One region of the Streptococcus nidrosiense genome, then DNA from elsewhere that is predicted to be linked to it. Evidence: predicted binding sites of a transcription regulator. Region 1 holds the regulator's gene; the other holds the start of a gene.

Region 1 (8,094 bases):
AGCAGACAAAAGCATCCCATCCCCACCTATGGAAATCACGATATCGGGATGTTTATCATTTAATATAAAGTTATTCTTTTTTAATCGATCTCTTAATTCATATAAGACTCGTTGACTTTGAGGTTTGCGATTAGCGATTAGATCAATTCGTTTACCTGTATTCTTCATCGGTATCGTCACTATTACCTACCCCGTCATTTAACTTTCTATGCAATGGATCAAAGAGTGCCTGTGCTTCCTGGATATCATCACGAATTTTACTCATTTCTTCATCCAATTGGTGAGATATCCTTGCTGTGATTTCCAGACGTTTCTTAATTTCTTCTGGAAAATCCCCTTGATATTTATAATTGAGAGAATGCTCGATGGTAGCCCAGAAATTCATAGCCAAGGTACGAATCTGAATCTCCACCAGAATCGTTCTTGCCCCATTGATCGTATCAACTGTATACTCAATAATCAAATGGTAAGAACGATAGCCTGAAGCCTTTCGATGAGTAATGTAGTCACGTTCTTGTACCACTCTCATGTCTTGCCTCTTACGAAGGATGGCAACAACCTCGCTCACGTCATCTACAAATTGAACCATGACGCGTAAACCTGCAATATCTTGCAAGTCCTGTTCCAACGTATCGTATCCAATCCCTCGACGAGCCATTTTTTCTTTTATACTTTCGATCGGTTTGACTCGACCAGTTACAAACTCAATTGGAGAATGTTTATTTTGTTTGCGGTATTGTTTTCGAATACCTCGGAGTTTTATCTTCAGCTCTCCGACAGCCTGAATGTAAGGATCTAAAAATTCTTCCCATTCTGTAATCATATATCTTTTTCATCCAATTCTCTATACACTCGATTTATCTAGTTTTTGATTTTCTAGAAAAAATCTTATACAATAAATACAATGCTTATTATACCATACAATCGCTTTCAAAGATAAGGAAAAAGTAAAAAAAATGAAACATTTAGAAATTGAAATGAAAACACTTCTAAACAAGGATGAATATCAAAGATTGCAGGAGCACTTTTCAGGAGTCACACCTATTACACAAAAAAATTACTACCTAGACACGCCTGATTTTTACCTTCGCAAACATAAAATCGCTATGCGCATTCGTACTTTTGAAAATAGTGCTGAATTGACCATAAAAATCCCACAAAAAGTCGGAAATATGGAGTATAATCAAGGTCTCAGCCTTGAGGAAGCAAACCATTGTCTTAAAGAATGTAAACTTCCACAAGGAATGATTCTTGACGAATTGACTAGCCGTGGACTTTCAACCAGTGGCTGGGTAGTTTTAGGTTGCCTAACTACTGTTCGCTACGAAAAGCAAACTCCGATCGGACTCATGGCACTTGATCAAAGCGAATACTTTGATATTGTTGACTATGAGCTTGAATTAGAAGTGGAAGATGGCAACCAAGGTAGTCTTGATTTCCAAGAATTTTTACAAGCCAATGAAATCCATTACAAAAAAGCTCCTTCAAAATTGGTTCGTTTTATAGAAAATATGAAAAAATACTGAAATAATCTTCTTTTTTTGATAAAATAAAAGGGATGAAAAATAATAGAATCTGTTGTAGAGAGCATTTATCACTAAAAGTGTTTCACTACAGCGATTCACTTAGTTTAAAGAGGACGGTTTATCGATGTCAGATACAAAAAACATGAAACTTTTCGCACTATCTTCCAACCAGGAAATTGCTCAAAGAATCGCAGATGCTGCAGGTGTTCCACTTGGAAAAGTATCTTCACGCCAATTTTCAGATGGTGAAATCCAAGTTAACATCGAAGAAAGTGTTCGCGGATATGATGTTTATATCATCCAATCAACTAGTTATCCAGTAAATAACCACTTGATGGAACTCTTGATTATGGTTGATGCTTGTGTTCGCGCTAGTGCTAATACTATTAACGTAGTACTTCCATACTTCGGCTACGCTCGCCAAGATCGTATCGCTTCTTCTCGCGAACCACTTACTGCAAAACTAGTTGCAAATATGTTGGTGAAAGCTGGAGTTAGTCGTGTATTGACTCTTGACCTCCATGCCGTTCAGGTTCAAGGATTCTTTGACATTCCTGTAGATAACCTTTACACAATTCCACTTTTTGCAAAACATTACTGCGATAAAGGTTTAACTGGTTCAGATGTGGTTGTTGTTAGTCCTAAAAACTCTGGTGTAAAACGTGCGCGTAGTCTTGCAGAATACCTTGATGCTCCGATTGCTATCATTGATTATGCACAAGATGATTCTGAACGTAGCCAAGGTTACATTATCGGGGAGGTTGAAGGTAAGAAAGCAATCTTAATCGATGACATTCTGAACACTGGCCGTACCTTCTCTGAAGCTGCTAAAATTTTGGAACGCGATGGTGCTACTGAAATCTACGCTGTATCCAGTCATGGATTGTTCGTTAACGGTGCTGCAGAGTTATTAGATGCAACAAATATTAAGGAAATCTTGGTTACAGATTCTGTTTTGACAGAAAGTAGAAAACCTAAAAACGTGCAATACATCACTGCTAGCGAATTGATTGGTGATGCTATGGTTCGTATTCACGAAAGAAAACCAGTTAGTCCACTATTTAAATAGAAATTAGGTGAGTTTTTGATTTATTTGGATAATGCTGCAACGACTCCGATGTCTTCAGTAGCTATCTCAGCAATGACTCAAGTCATGCAAGAAACTTATGGTAACCCTTCTAGTATTCATGGCCATGGGCGTCAAGCAGGTAAACTATTACGAGAAGCTCGTCAAGAACTAGCAAGTTTACTAGGAACAAAGCCACAACATATCTTCTTTACCACTGGTGGTACTGAAAGCAATAATACTGCTATCATCGGCTACTGCCTTCGCCATCAAAATCGTGGGAAGCACATTATCACTACTGCGATTGAGCACCATGCTGTTCTAGAACCCATCAAATACTTGGTTGAAAATTTCGGTTTTGAAGTGACTATTTTACAGCCTGAACATCAAGAAATCACTGCAGACCAAATCAAAAATGCACTGCGTGAAGATACCATTCTTGTTTCTACTATGTTTGCCAACAATGAAACTGGTACACTGTTACCTATTGCTGAAATTGGTGAGGTTCTAAAAAATCATCCAGCCGTCTATCATGTCGATGCAGTTCAGGCAGTCGGTAAATTAGAAATACTTCCCGAAGAATTGGGAATTGATTTTCTCAGTGCTTCTGCACACAAATTTTATGGTCCAAAAGGAGTTGGTTTTCTCTATGCTGCATCTACAGATTTTGATTCCTACCTTCATGGTGGTGATCAAGAGCAGAAAAAAAGAGCAGGAACAGAAAATCTTCCTGCCATTGTAGGAATGGTAGCAGCTCTAAAGGATGATCTTGAAAACCAAGCACAAAACTTTGAAAATGTTCAACAACTAAAAGACACCTTCTTAAAGGAAATGGCTGAGACAGACTATTACCTCAATCAAGGAAAAGACCAGCTACCTTATGTCCTTAATATTGGATTTCCAGGTCAACGAAATGATCTACTACTCCTTTGTCTGGATCTTGAAGGGATTTCTATTTCAACTGGTTCTGCTTGTACTGCAGGCGTCGTTCAGGTTAGTCATGTTCTTCAGGCTTTCTACGGAGAGGACTCTCCTCGCTTACACGAATCCGTTCGCGTCAGCATTTCACCTCAAAATACAGAGCAAGAAATAATCACTCTCGCACAAACTCTAAAAGAAATCATTGGAGGTTAACTCAATGGCATTCGAAAAAACCATTAGTCTTAAAAATTGCCGTTATGATTACACACTTAGCCCAACCGTCAAAAAGTTCACTCTAAAAGATAACACTTTTTTTGAAACTAAGGTTGGTAACTATGAACTAACACGTCTTCTTGAAAAAGTTCCAAATAGTGGGGAAGGTTTCCAACTTAAGATTATCATCAACAAAGACTTAACAGGTGCAAAAATCAACATCACTGATAAATTTGGTCTACGTTTAGTCGATATCTTTAAGTCAGAAGAAACTCATATCCACCAAGAGAAATTTTACTTCTTGATGGATAGTCTTGTTGAACGTGATGTCTTTACTAAAAGCGAAAGATAGAAGGCAATTATGTTTCGATTAACTTACAAAGACACCTATCAAGTCGATCGCGTTTTAGAATACGAAGATTATGAAGCACTCATGCTATCACTTTCAGGTTGTGTGACTCTTCCAGATACTACTGTCATTACTTCTCTGACCTATAATGGAAAAGAAATCTATCAGGGGCTTCTGGGAAATCTCTATCGTTTTCTATCTCACTATGATTTTACGAAGATAAGCTAAGATTTTTCTTAGTTTTTTCTTGTTTTTGTTGATTTTTTCACAATCTTTCTATAAAATAGTATTTAGAAAGGTTGTGATTTTGTGAAAGAAAAACAGTCTGCTATTCCAAAAGCAACAGCAAAGAGACTTTCTCTTTATTATCGTATCTTTAAAAGATTTCATGCAGAAAAAATTGAAAGAGCCAACTCAAAACAAATTGCCGAGGCCATTGGTATTGACTCTGCTACTGTTAGACGAGATTTTTCCTACTTTGGTGAACTTGGTCGTCGTGGATTTGGCTACGATGTCAAAAAACTAATGACGTTTTTTGCTGATCTTCTAAATGATAATTCTATTACAAATGTTATGTTGGTGGGTATTGGTAATATGGGGCACGCTCTCCTTCACTACCGTTTCCACGAACGAAACAAAATGAAAATCATTATGGCTTTTGATTTGGATGATCATCCTGAAGTTGGGACAAAAACTCCTGATGGAATCCCAATTTATGGAATTTCCCAAATCAAGGATAAAATAAAGAATGCAGATGTTAAAACTGCAATCTTAACAGTTCCGAGTGTCAAATCACAAGAAGTAGCTAATCTCCTTGTCGAAGCAGGTATTAAAGGAATTTTAAGCTTTTCACCCGTTCATCTCCAACTACCAAAAGATGTGGTAGCTCAGTATGTAGATTTAACTAGTGAATTGCAAACTCTCCTCTATTTCATGAGAAAAGAGGATTAGAAAGCGAAAGCATTTATGAAAAAACCAGTTATTGGGATTACAGGAAACGAAAAAGCTCATCCTGATGATGAGCTTATGATGAGCTATGCTGCGAAAGGCTTTGTTGAAGGAGTCAAGGAAGCTGGGGGAATTCCCATTATCCTACCCATTGGTGATCAAGAAATGGCTAGTTACTACATTGGCTTGATTGATAAACTCATTTTAACTGGTGGACAAAATGTCGATCCAAAGTTCTATGGTGAACCTAAAACGATCGATAGCGATGACTACTACCTTCAAAGAGATATTTTTGAGCTAGCTCTTATAAAAGAAGCCATTAAACAGAAGAAACCCATTTTTTCTGTTTGTCGAGGCACCCAGCTCTTTAATGTGGCTATGGGAGGAACTCTTTATCAAGATATTGAAGACCATTGGCAGGATACTTCAGCCGAGTATACAACTCAACGTTTAGTCACCGAGCCTGATACTATTCTTCGAGAAATCTATGGAGAAATCTCCCATATCAACTCTTTCCACCATCAGAGTATTAAGGACCTAGCTCCAAATCTCAAGGTTGTAGCTCATGATCCTAAAGATGGAATTATCGAGGCTGTTACAACAACGGATGGTTTCCCTTACCTCGGTGTTCAATGGCATCCAGAATTTCTCTTTGAAAATCGCCCCAAAGATAAAACACTTTTCGACTATGTCGTCAATGAATTGTAAAACCTGTATCACATACAGGTTTTTTATACCAGTTCCGTCTTCTCACGGTAACTAAAATAATCGGAGTGTGAGACAATTAGATGGTCTAATAAGACCAAACCCATTAATTCGCAGGCTTCTTTAACAAGCTTCGTAACATGGTCATCATTTCTACTCGGCATGACAGCACCAGATGGATGATTATGAACCAGAATCACAGATGTTGCCATATGCTTCAAAGCATAGTGGAGAATTTCCCTTGGTTCCGCAATACTTCTAGTAGCTGAGCCGATAAAAATGGTTTGCTGATGAATGATTTGATTTTGAGTATTAAGATAGAGCGCTACCAGGTGCTCTTGTTTTTTATCTCCCAGTTCAGCTTGCATCTTTTTAGCCAGTCTTTGACTACTGAGGATACTCTCTGCCTCCATGGTTTCTTGTTTGTGAATACGACTTCCTAGCTCTATCATAGCTTGCAACTCAATAGCTTTCACTCTACCGATACCTGATAAACTCTGTAGTTCTTGCAGAGTCATTTTTTTCAAATCAGTTAAGCAATTTAATTGATTCAATACTTTTTGTGCAATTTCAAAAACAGTAGATTGACGAGTCCCTGTTCGTAACAAAATGGCTAGTAACTCCTGATTACTCAAACTCTCTACTCCTTCTGTTACCAAGCGTTCCCTTGGTAAGAGCGAATCTTCTTGAAAAGAAATACTATACATAAAAATCCTCCTCACTTAATTATTCGTGAGAAGGATTTATAATTCGATAAAAACTAGTTATTTTTAGATTTTTTCAAGAGCTAGTCGCAAATCTTCAATCAAATCATCAACATTTTCAAGACCGATTGAAAGACGAATTTGATTTTTAGTTACTCCTGCTGCTTCTAGATCTGAGTCAGACAACTGAGCATGTGTTGTAGTTGCGGGATGAACTACCAATGATTTAGCATCTGCTACATTGGCTAAGTTTGAAAAGATTTCCAAGTTGTCAATCACCTTACGAGCTTCTGCTTCACCGCCTTTAACGTGGAAGGTAAAGATTGAACCTACACCTTTTGGTAGGTATTTTTCAGCCAAAGCATGATATGGATTATCTGGGAGTTTTGGATAGTTGACTTTTTCAACCTTTGGATGATTAACAAGGAAATCAACAATTTTCTCAGCGTTTTGAACATGGCGTTCTACACGGAGAGAAAGTGTTTCAAGACCTTGCAAAAGCAAGAATGAGTTAAATGGTGAAAGGGCAGCTCCCATATCGCGAAGCAATTGCACGCGAGCAGCAACGATAAAGGCTGCAGCACCTACATCTCGAGTATAGCTTAAATTATGGTAGCTTGGATCTTCATTGACGAATTGAGGGTATTTACCTGAAGCTGCCCAGTCAAACTTCCCGCTATCAACGATAACACCACCAATAGTTGTACCGTGTCCACCGATAAACTTAGTTGCTGAGTGAACCGCAATGTCAACACCATGAGAAAAGACATTGATAAGATAAGGTGTTGCAAAGGTATTGTCTGCAACCAAAGGAATCTGATGTTTATGAGCAATTTCAGCTATTTTTTCAATATCAGGAATGTTGATGACTGGATTTCCCAAGGTTTCAATCAAAACAAGTTTGGTATTATCTTTAATCGCTGCTTCTACTTCTTCTAGATTATCGATATCAACAAAAGTTGTGGTGATTCCATAGCGAGGAAGGGTTTCTTTCAAAAGGTTAAAGGTCCCACCGTAGATAGTTGAAGCTGCAACCACGTGGTCTCCTGCATGAGCAAGTCCAAGGATAGTATAAGTAAGAGCCGCCATCCCTGATGCAGTAGCAAGTGCACCTACTCCACCTTCCAGTGCTGCGATACGCTCTTCAAAGGCTGAAGTTGTTGGGTTAGTGATACGGGTGTAAATATTACCAGCTTTTTGAAGGGCAAAAAGATCTGCACCTTCTTGTGTATCTTCAAATACAAAAGATGTTGTTTGGTAAATTGGAACAGCACGAGACTTGGTAGTAGCATCTACCACTTGACCTGCATGCAATTGCAGAGTTTCAAATTTAAATTCACGAGTCATATTTAGACCTCCAAAGATTTCATTAGGTTCATTGTATCACCTAATTCGTTCAGTTACAAATACAACTTTGTTATATATTGGCATAAGAAATGGCTATGGCTATTATTAGAATTGTAGAACTTTTTTCAGATAGTTTAAAATGTTTGTATTCACTGCTCCTATCTTTTATAATGTTTAGAAAGGAGAACACTATGTCAGAAATTACACATGAAATTGATGCAAACTTTGCTGGCCGTTTAAATATCTTGCGTGCTGGGGTACTGGGCGCAAATGATGGAATCATCTCTATCGCTGGAGTTGTTATTGGGGTTGCCA
Region 2 (8,094 bases), 790 kb from region 1:
AAGTATGTCCACTTTGGTAAGTCAATAGAAACAGTAGAAGATGATGTTTTCAACTCTGACAGTTCATTAGAATCAGTTGTATTCCCAGAAGGAACAAAGAGTATTGGAACATTAGTATTCTGGGGGACATCATCAATTAAATCTATTACAATTCCAGCAAGTGTAACAGAAATTACAGAATACTTCTATTTTGTGGATAACTGTAACCCAGATGTAGAAATCCATACACCTAAGGGATCAAAGGCAGAAGAAGTAGCTAAAGCAATGCAACTTAAAGTAGTAAATGACTAAAGGGGAATAGTATGAACAAAAAATTACTATCAGGCTTAGGGACTGACCCCAAAAAGTGAGAATTTAATAAAAACACCCTAGGGCTACCGTCTTCGGTATCCAACCGGAGACAGGTAGTCCAATTTTTGTTGGATTCTTTTTTCATTAGGTTCTTCATCAACACTATTTGACAAAGAGCCAAAAGAATCAGGTGATAAACCTGATTCTTTTTTTGTTTGTAAATTCTCACCGAGATTACATGATACCGAAGAAACGAGCTGCGATACCAACTACAAAGAGGGCAAGAATGATTGTGATTGGAGATACTTTTTTCTTAAGCAACCACATGCAAAGGAAAGTAAGGAGAAGTCCCATCAATCCTGGGATCAATGAGTTCAACTGTCCTTGAAGGGTTTGTGGTTGAACGCTATCCAAGCTCAATCCGCTAAGTGCTTGGCCGAGGATTCCCTTCAATTCTCCACCTGTAACAGGACCTTCTGGGAAGACGATGTAGGCACCTTCTGACAATTGTTTACCCGGAAGGTTGATAGTGAAGTTGATTGACACCCAACGTTGTACAAGAACGGCAAGGATGAACATACCAAGGATAGAAGCTCCTTTAGTGATGTCTTTCAAGATACCACCTGACATGTCTTTAGTGATTTCAGATCCAGCCTTGTAACCAAACTCTTGTGTATACCAAAGGAAAGACATACGGATTGCATTCCATCCAAAGAAGAAGAGAAGTGGTCCGACGATATTACCAGTCGCAGCAAGTGATGCACCAAGGGCACCGAGGATAGGACGTACTGTAAACCAGAAGACTGGGTCACCGATACCAGCAAGAGGTCCCATCATACCAATCTTAACACCTTGGATAGCAGCGTCATCGATATCAGTACCGTTTGCGCGTTCTTCTTCAAGTGCAAGAGTAACCCCCATGATTGGAGCAGCTACGTATGGGTGAGTGTTGAAGAACTCAAGGTGACGTTCAAGAGCAGCAGCTTGGTCTTCTTTTTTAGTGTAAAGTTTCTTGATAGCTGGGATCAAAGAGTAAGCCCAACCCAAGTTTTGCATACGTTCGTAGTTCCAAGAACCTTGAAGGAATTGTGAACGCCACCAAACTTTTTGGCGATCTGATTTTGATAATTGAATTTTTTCAGCCATGATTGTTCCCCTTTCTAGTAGTCTTCTAGGATATCACCGATTGGATCGTTAGAAGTTGCAGCTCCTCCTCCTCCGTTTCCACCTTGTTTAGAAAGGTTGAGGTAGATGAAGGCAAGGGCAACACCGATGACACCAAGGGCAATCAAAGTCAATTGAGAGATTGCTGCAAGAGCAAAACCGATAGCGAAGAATGGCCATACTTCACGAGTAGCCATCATGTTGATAACCAAAGCGTAACCAACGGCAACGACCATAGCACCACCGACAGCCATACCACCTTTAAGCCATTCTGGCATAAGTTCCAATACGCCTTGAACGGCTTCAGTTGGCATTGCAAGCAAGAGTGCAGCTGGGATAGCAATACGTAGACCTTGAAGAGCAAGGGCAAAGTAGTGAGCGCGTTCAACAGCAGCAATGTTTCCTTCTTTAGCAGCAGCGTCAGCAGTGTGAACCAAACCAACTGAGATTGTACGAACGATCATAGTCAAGAAAAGTCCAGCTACGGCAAGAGGGATTGCAGTTGCAGTTGCGACTGCGATACCTTCAGTAGTAAAGTTACCACCTTTGATCATGATGATTGCAGCAGCAACAGAGGCAAGGGCAGCGTCAGGAGCTACGGCAGCTCCGATGTTAGCCCAACCAAGGGCGATCATTTGAAGTGATCCACCAAGCATAACCCCTGCTTCGAGGTTACCAGTTACAAGACCGATAAGGGTACATGCTACGATTGGTTGATGGAATTGGAATTGGTCGAGGATACCTTCAAGACCTGCGAAGAAGGCAACAACTACAACCAAGATAGCAGAAATGAATGAAATATCTGACATGGTTTTATTCCTTTTCTATTTAGTTTTAATTATTGAACGTTAGCTTTGCTAATCAAGTCAAACAAATCTTTTTTAGTGTCGTTTGGTACTTTACGTACATCAAATTCAACGCCAAGGTCGCGCATTTTTTCAAATGTAGCAACGTCGTCTTTGTCCATTGACAATACGTTATTGACCATTGTTTTACCAGTTGAGTGAGCCATTGAACCAACGTTAAGAGTCTTGATTGGCACACCGCCTTCGATAGCACGAAGGGCATCTTGAGGTGTTTCAAACAAGATAAGGGCGTGTGTTTCACCAAAACGAGGATCTTTTGCAACCTCAATCAATTTTTTGATTGGTACAACGTTAGCTTTTACTCCGTTAGGAGCAGCTTGTTTGATCAACTCTTTACGAAGATCGTCGTTTGCAACGTTATCTGAAGCAACGATGATACGGTTAGCTTTTGAATCTGGTGTCCAAGCAGTTGCGACTTGTCCATGAAGAAGACGTGTGTCAAGACGAGCAAGATTGATTTTCAATTTACCGTCTCCGATAACTGTTCCTTCTGGAATAGCAGCTTGGGCTACAGGAGCAGCTGCAGCAGTTGTAACTTCCTCAGCTGGGTTTAGCTCTTCTGGAAGAGCCTTGATGCCATCTTTGGCTTCTTTAATGATGTTCGCAGCGACTTTATCCACTCCAGCATTAGCATCCATAAGGCGCTCTGTGTAGGCTTGAATCAACATCGGCAAGTTAAGTCCTGTGATGATGGCAAATTTACGCTCAGGGTTTTCTCCCATTACGCGGCTAGCTTGGTTAAATGGAGAACCACTCCAAAGGTCAGCCAAGACTAGAACCTCATCTTCTGCGTCAAATGCAGCCACAGCATTGTTGAACTTGGCGTATAAATCATCTGGACCTTCGTTTGGCATAAAGGTTACAACTTGAACCTTTTCTTGTTCACCAAAGATCATAGATCCTGACTGATGAATACCCGCAGCAAATTCACCGTGGCTCGCAATAATGATTCCGATACTCATTATTGTCATTCCTCCTTATAAAATGTTTGACTTGTAGTTTAAGAAAACTTTAAGACTCCTTAAGTATAAATCGATTTCAGAAAAAAAGCAACTAATTATAATAAAGAGTGAAAAAAATCTCAAATTTTCATTTTTACAAATATTGATATATCAATTTTTTATAAAATCATCTATAAAATGGTAAAAAAATTTAATATAAAAAAGCAGAGGGACTAGGAAGTTTACGTCAGTAGTGCTCTTGGGCGTCTAAAAAATGCCCCAAGTCCAATTAGTTGTCGTGTCAAAATTTTATTACAAAAAAACGAGGTGGGATTTTCTGTCCCGACCTCGATTCTTTGCTTAATTTCTATCTTAGTGAGTAAAGTCTAGAACCATACGACCTTGGATGGTTCCAGCAGCCATTTCATCAAAGACAGCAATGGCATCTTCCACAGGGCGTTTTTGAACGACTGGAACAACAAGACCTTCAGCACCAAATTGGAAGGCTTCTTCCAAGTCTTTACGTGTTCCAACAAGGGATCCGATGACTTGAATACCGTCAAGAACTGTTTTGACGATGCTTAGATCCATCATTTCAGATGGGAGTCCAACAGCTACTACACGACCACCTGCACGAACAGAGTCAACTGCTTGGTTGAAGGCAACTTTTGATACAGCTGTTACGACAGCTGAGTGAGCACCACCGTTTGTTTTTTCTTTGATAAGACCTGGAACGTCTTCGACTTCAAGACCGTTAATCACGATATCTGCACCAACTTCTTTAGCTAGGGCAAGTTTATCATTGTTAATATCAACTGCGATAACGTGAGCGTTGAATACTTTTTTAGCGTATTGGACAGCCAAGTTACCAAGGCCTCCAGCACCATAGAGGACAACCCATTGGCCTGGTTCAACTTTTGCTTCTTTGATAGCCTTGTATGTAGTAACACCGGCACAAGTGATAGAAGAAGCTTGGGCTGGATCGAGACCATCTGGAACCTTAACAGCATAATCTGCAGTTACGATACATTGTTCAGCCATACCGCCGTCAACTGAGTAGCCTGCATTTTTTACGGAACGGCAAAGAGTTTCTCGTCCGGTTGTACAGTATTCACACATACCACAGCCTTCAAAGAACCAAGCTACGCTGACACGGTCGCCAACTTTGAGGCTTTTTACATCAGGAGCAACTTCTTTGACGATACCGATACCTTCGTGACCGAGAACGCGTCCTGGAACTTTACCAAAGTCACCATGGGCAACGTGGAGGTCAGTGTGGCAGACACCACAGTACTCAACTTCTACAAGAGCTTCCCCATTTTCGAGTGGACGGAGAACTTTTTCTTCAATAGCAACACCAGTGCCTTCTGGATTTACAACAACAGCTTTCATAGCTATCCTCCTTGATTAGTCGTTAAGGTGCAGTGGAAAAGGGGCTTGGCTTGAGAGGTTTTCAAGTGAAGTCGAATTTGAACTGCCCTCTTATTTACTTATATGTGAAGTATATCACTATATTTACTATAGTACAATGGTTTTGAGGTAAAAAACCATGTAATCGCTTAACCGGTTGATAAGACTGTGAAAATTGAACAAGTAAGATTGATGCATTGACGAGTAAATACCTATAAATACTAGAAAAGTTGACTTTAGATCGCCTCTTTAAGGTTTTCAGCAAATTTTCTGAGTTTCTTCTCGAGGGGATTTTGGTATAATATAGAAAGCAATTGATCTTTCTAGTAAGAGAATTTAGAGTGAGAGGTATCTATGTCCCCTTCTGTTCAGTTATTGAAAAACCGTTATTTAAAAAATATAAAAGAAAATCCAGATCTCTATATTGGGATTGAGTTGGAGTTTCCTATCGTTCATGTAAATGGGCAAGCGACAGACATTGAAGTCAGTAAGGACTTGATGCGCTTTCTGGTGGATGCTCTCAGCTTGGAAGTTGAAAAGGAGGACCAGGACGGAAATCCGATTCAACTTGTAGAACCAAAAAGTCAGGATCGGATTCTGTTTGAGGTTTCCTACACGACCTTGGAGTTTGCCTTTGGTAGAGCCCAGAAAATCCAAGAGGTCGAAGGACGATTTCAAGCTTATATGAAGGTCATTCAGGAAAAACTAGGCCAAAAGGATCATGCTATCCAGGGGTGGGGAATTCATCCAAACTGGGATATCAATGACAATCGACCGGTGGCTTATCCACGCTACCAGATGCTGATGGATTACCTACAGATGGGAAGTCGCCAAGATAGAGCTGATTTGCATGACTTTCCACAATACGGTGCTTTTATCTGTGGGAGTCAAGTTCAGTTGGATGTATCGACTGTTAACTACCTACGAGTTATCAATGCTTTCACTCAGATTGAAGCAGCAAAAGCTTACTTATTTGCCAATTCTGAGTTTTCGGGAGCAGAATGGGATACTAAGATTTCACGGGATATTTTTTGGGAAGCTTCCATGCATGGGATTTATCCAGAGAATGTTGGTGTCAATGCAAAACTCTTCAAAGATGAGGATGATTTCTTTGATTATCTAGACCGCTCTGCGATTTTTACAGCAGAACGAGATGGGGAAACCTACTATTTTTCTCCGATTCGGGCTAGAGATTACCTAGCTACTGAGGAAGTTTCGGCCTATACTCTAAATGGAAAAGAAACTCTGCTTGTTCCTCAAGAGAAGGATTTTCAAACGCACCGTAGTTACCAATATCAAGACCTAACAACTCGAGGGACGGTTGAATTCCGTAGTGTTTGTACGCAACCCCTAGACCGAACCTTTGCTTCAGCAGCCTTTCATCTAGGTTTGTTGGTAAATCTAGACAAGCTTGAAGCTTACCTAGAGACAGCTCCTTTCTTTGAACACTTTGGTCGTGACTACAAGTCATTGAGACGCCAGTTTTCTCAGAAACAGCTTTCAGATGAGGAGACAGCTGGAATTGTTCAATTCTCAAAAGATTTGCTAGCTATAGCAGAGCAAGGTCTTGAAATGAGAGGTCAGCAAGAAACAACCTATTTAGAGCCTTTGAAAGAAAAATTGACTCTATAATTTTCTTATAAAGGAAGAATTTTCTGAAAAATCATGTTATAATGGATGAGACTATAGATAAAGGATAGAGATTTATGACATTAGTTTATCAATCAACGCGAGACGCAAAAAATACCGTAACAGCCAGCCAGGCGATTTTGCAAGGTTTGGCAACAGATGGAGGCTTATTTACTCCGGTTAGTTATCCAAAGGTAGATTTGGATTTTGACACATTAAAAGATGCTTCTTACCAAGAAGTGGCTAAGCTGGTCTTGTCAGCTTTCTTGGATGACTTTACAGCAGAGGAGTTGGACTACTGTATTACCAACGCCTATGACAGCAAGTTTGATACACCAGCTATTGCTCCTCTTGTCAAACTTGATGGCCAATACAACTTGGAACTTTTCCACGGTTCAACCATTGCCTTTAAGGATATGGCCTTGTCTATCTTGCCATACTTTATGACAACGGCAGCTAAGAAACATGGCTTGGAAAACAAGATTGTCATTTTGACAGCGACATCTGGGGACACTGGGAAAGCTGCTATGGCAGGATTTGCGGATGTTCCTGGAACTGAAATTATCGTCTTTTATCCAAAAGATGGTGTCAGCAAGGTACAAGAGTTGCAAATGACCACTCAAACTGGGGACAACACTCATGTTATCGCTATCGATGGAAACTTTGACGATGCTCAAACCAACGTCAAGCATATGTTCAACGATGTGGCCCTTCGTGAAAAATTAGCAGCTAACAAGCTCCAGTTCTCATCAGCCAACTCTATGAATATTGGCCGTTTGGTACCACAGATTGTCTATTATGTGTATGCTTACGCTCAGCTTGTTAAAACTGGTGAGATTAAGGCTGGTGACAAGGTCAACTTCACCGTTCCGACAGGAAACTTTGGAAATATCTTGGCTGCCTTTTACGCTAAGCAAATCGGTCTACCAGTTGGGAAACTGATCTGTGCTTCAAATGACAACAATGTTTTGACAGACTTCTTTAAAACTCGTGTCTATGACAAGAAGCGTGAGTTTAAGGTTACCACTAGTCCGTCTATGGATATCTTGGTATCTTCAAACTTGGAGCGCTTGATTTTCCACCTTTTGGGTAATGATGCGGTTAAGACAGCTGAACTCATGGATGCTTTGAACACTCAAGGTCAGTATGAATTGACAGATTTTGATACAGAGATCTTGGACCTCTTTGCAGCAGAGTATGCGACTGAAGCAGAAACAGCAGCAGAAATCAAGCGTGTCTACGAGTCAGATTCTTATATCGAGGACCCTCATACAGCAGTTGCTTCAGCAGTTTATAAAAAATACCAAGCAGCAACAGGCGATGTGACTAAGACGGTGATTGCTTCAACAGCTAGTCCTTACAAATTCCCAGTCGTTGCAGTAGAAGCTGTGACAGGAAAATCAGGCCTTAGCGACTTTGAAGCCTTGGCTCAATTACACGAAATTTCAGGAGTAGCAGTGCCACCAGCAGTGGATGGCCTTGAAACAGCTCCAGTTCGTCACAAGACAACTGTTGCAGCAGCAGAGATGCAGACTGCAGTAGAATCTTATCTAGGACTTTAAAAGAGAGGAAGTAAACTCGGTTGGGAAACTAACTGAGTTTCTTTTCATCAGGAGGAAGGATTGTTTAAGAAATATAAAGACATTCTCGACATAGCTCTGCCAGCCATGGGTGAAAATTTCTTGCAGATGCTCATGGGAATGGTGGACAGCTATCTGGTAGCCCATCTAGGTTTGATAGCCATTTCGGGTGTATCTGTAGCGGGCAATATTATCACCATTTACCAAGCGATT

Evidence for each region. Region 1 encodes Rex, which represses fermentation and respiration genes when NADH is low (regulators of the CRP and FNR family bind a similar motif). Its sites were predicted from a motif close to TTGTGAANTANTTCACAA; they were not measured.
Region 2: adhP (alcohol dehydrogenase AdhP) is a predicted target of Rex. The motif match lies at 4,757-4,774, and genes of this name have one in related genera.

What each region holds. Positions count from the first base shown of each region.
Region 1 is NZ_CP152419.1:1,414,299-1,422,392, forward strand. It holds gene AAFQ93_RS06685 (NAD kinase) at 1-168, opposite strand, end outside; gene AAFQ93_RS06690 (GTP pyrophosphokinase family protein) at 152-823, opposite strand; gene AAFQ93_RS06695 (CYTH domain-containing protein) at 957-1,526, shown strand; gene AAFQ93_RS06700 (ribose-phosphate diphosphokinase) at 1,651-2,595, shown strand; gene AAFQ93_RS06705 (cysteine desulfurase family protein) at 2,611-3,726, shown strand; gene AAFQ93_RS06710 (DUF1831 domain-containing protein) at 3,731-4,078, shown strand; gene AAFQ93_RS06715 (DUF4649 family protein) at 4,088-4,303, shown strand; gene AAFQ93_RS06720 (redox-sensing transcriptional repressor Rex) at 4,385-5,026, shown strand; gene AAFQ93_RS06725 (gamma-glutamyl-gamma-aminobutyrate hydrolase family protein) at 5,042-5,731, shown strand; gene radC (DNA repair protein RadC) at 5,755-6,435, opposite strand; gene AAFQ93_RS06735 (O-acetylhomoserine aminocarboxypropyltransferase/cysteine synthase family protein) at 6,499-7,779, opposite strand; gene AAFQ93_RS06740 (VIT family protein) at 7,971-8,094, shown strand, end outside.
Region 2 is NZ_CP152419.1:627,795-635,888, forward strand. It holds gene AAFQ93_RS03060 (leucine-rich repeat domain-containing protein) at 1-291, shown strand, start outside; gene AAFQ93_RS03065 (PTS system mannose/fructose/sorbose family transporter subunit IID) at 526-1,437, opposite strand; gene AAFQ93_RS03070 (PTS mannose/fructose/sorbose transporter subunit IIC) at 1,452-2,264, opposite strand; gene AAFQ93_RS03075 (PTS sugar transporter subunit IIB) at 2,294-3,283, opposite strand; gene adhP (alcohol dehydrogenase AdhP) at 3,635-4,654, opposite strand; gene AAFQ93_RS03085 (glutamyl-tRNA synthetase) at 5,027-6,304, shown strand; gene thrC (threonine synthase) at 6,379-7,863, shown strand; gene AAFQ93_RS03095 (MATE family efflux transporter) at 7,924-8,094, shown strand, end outside.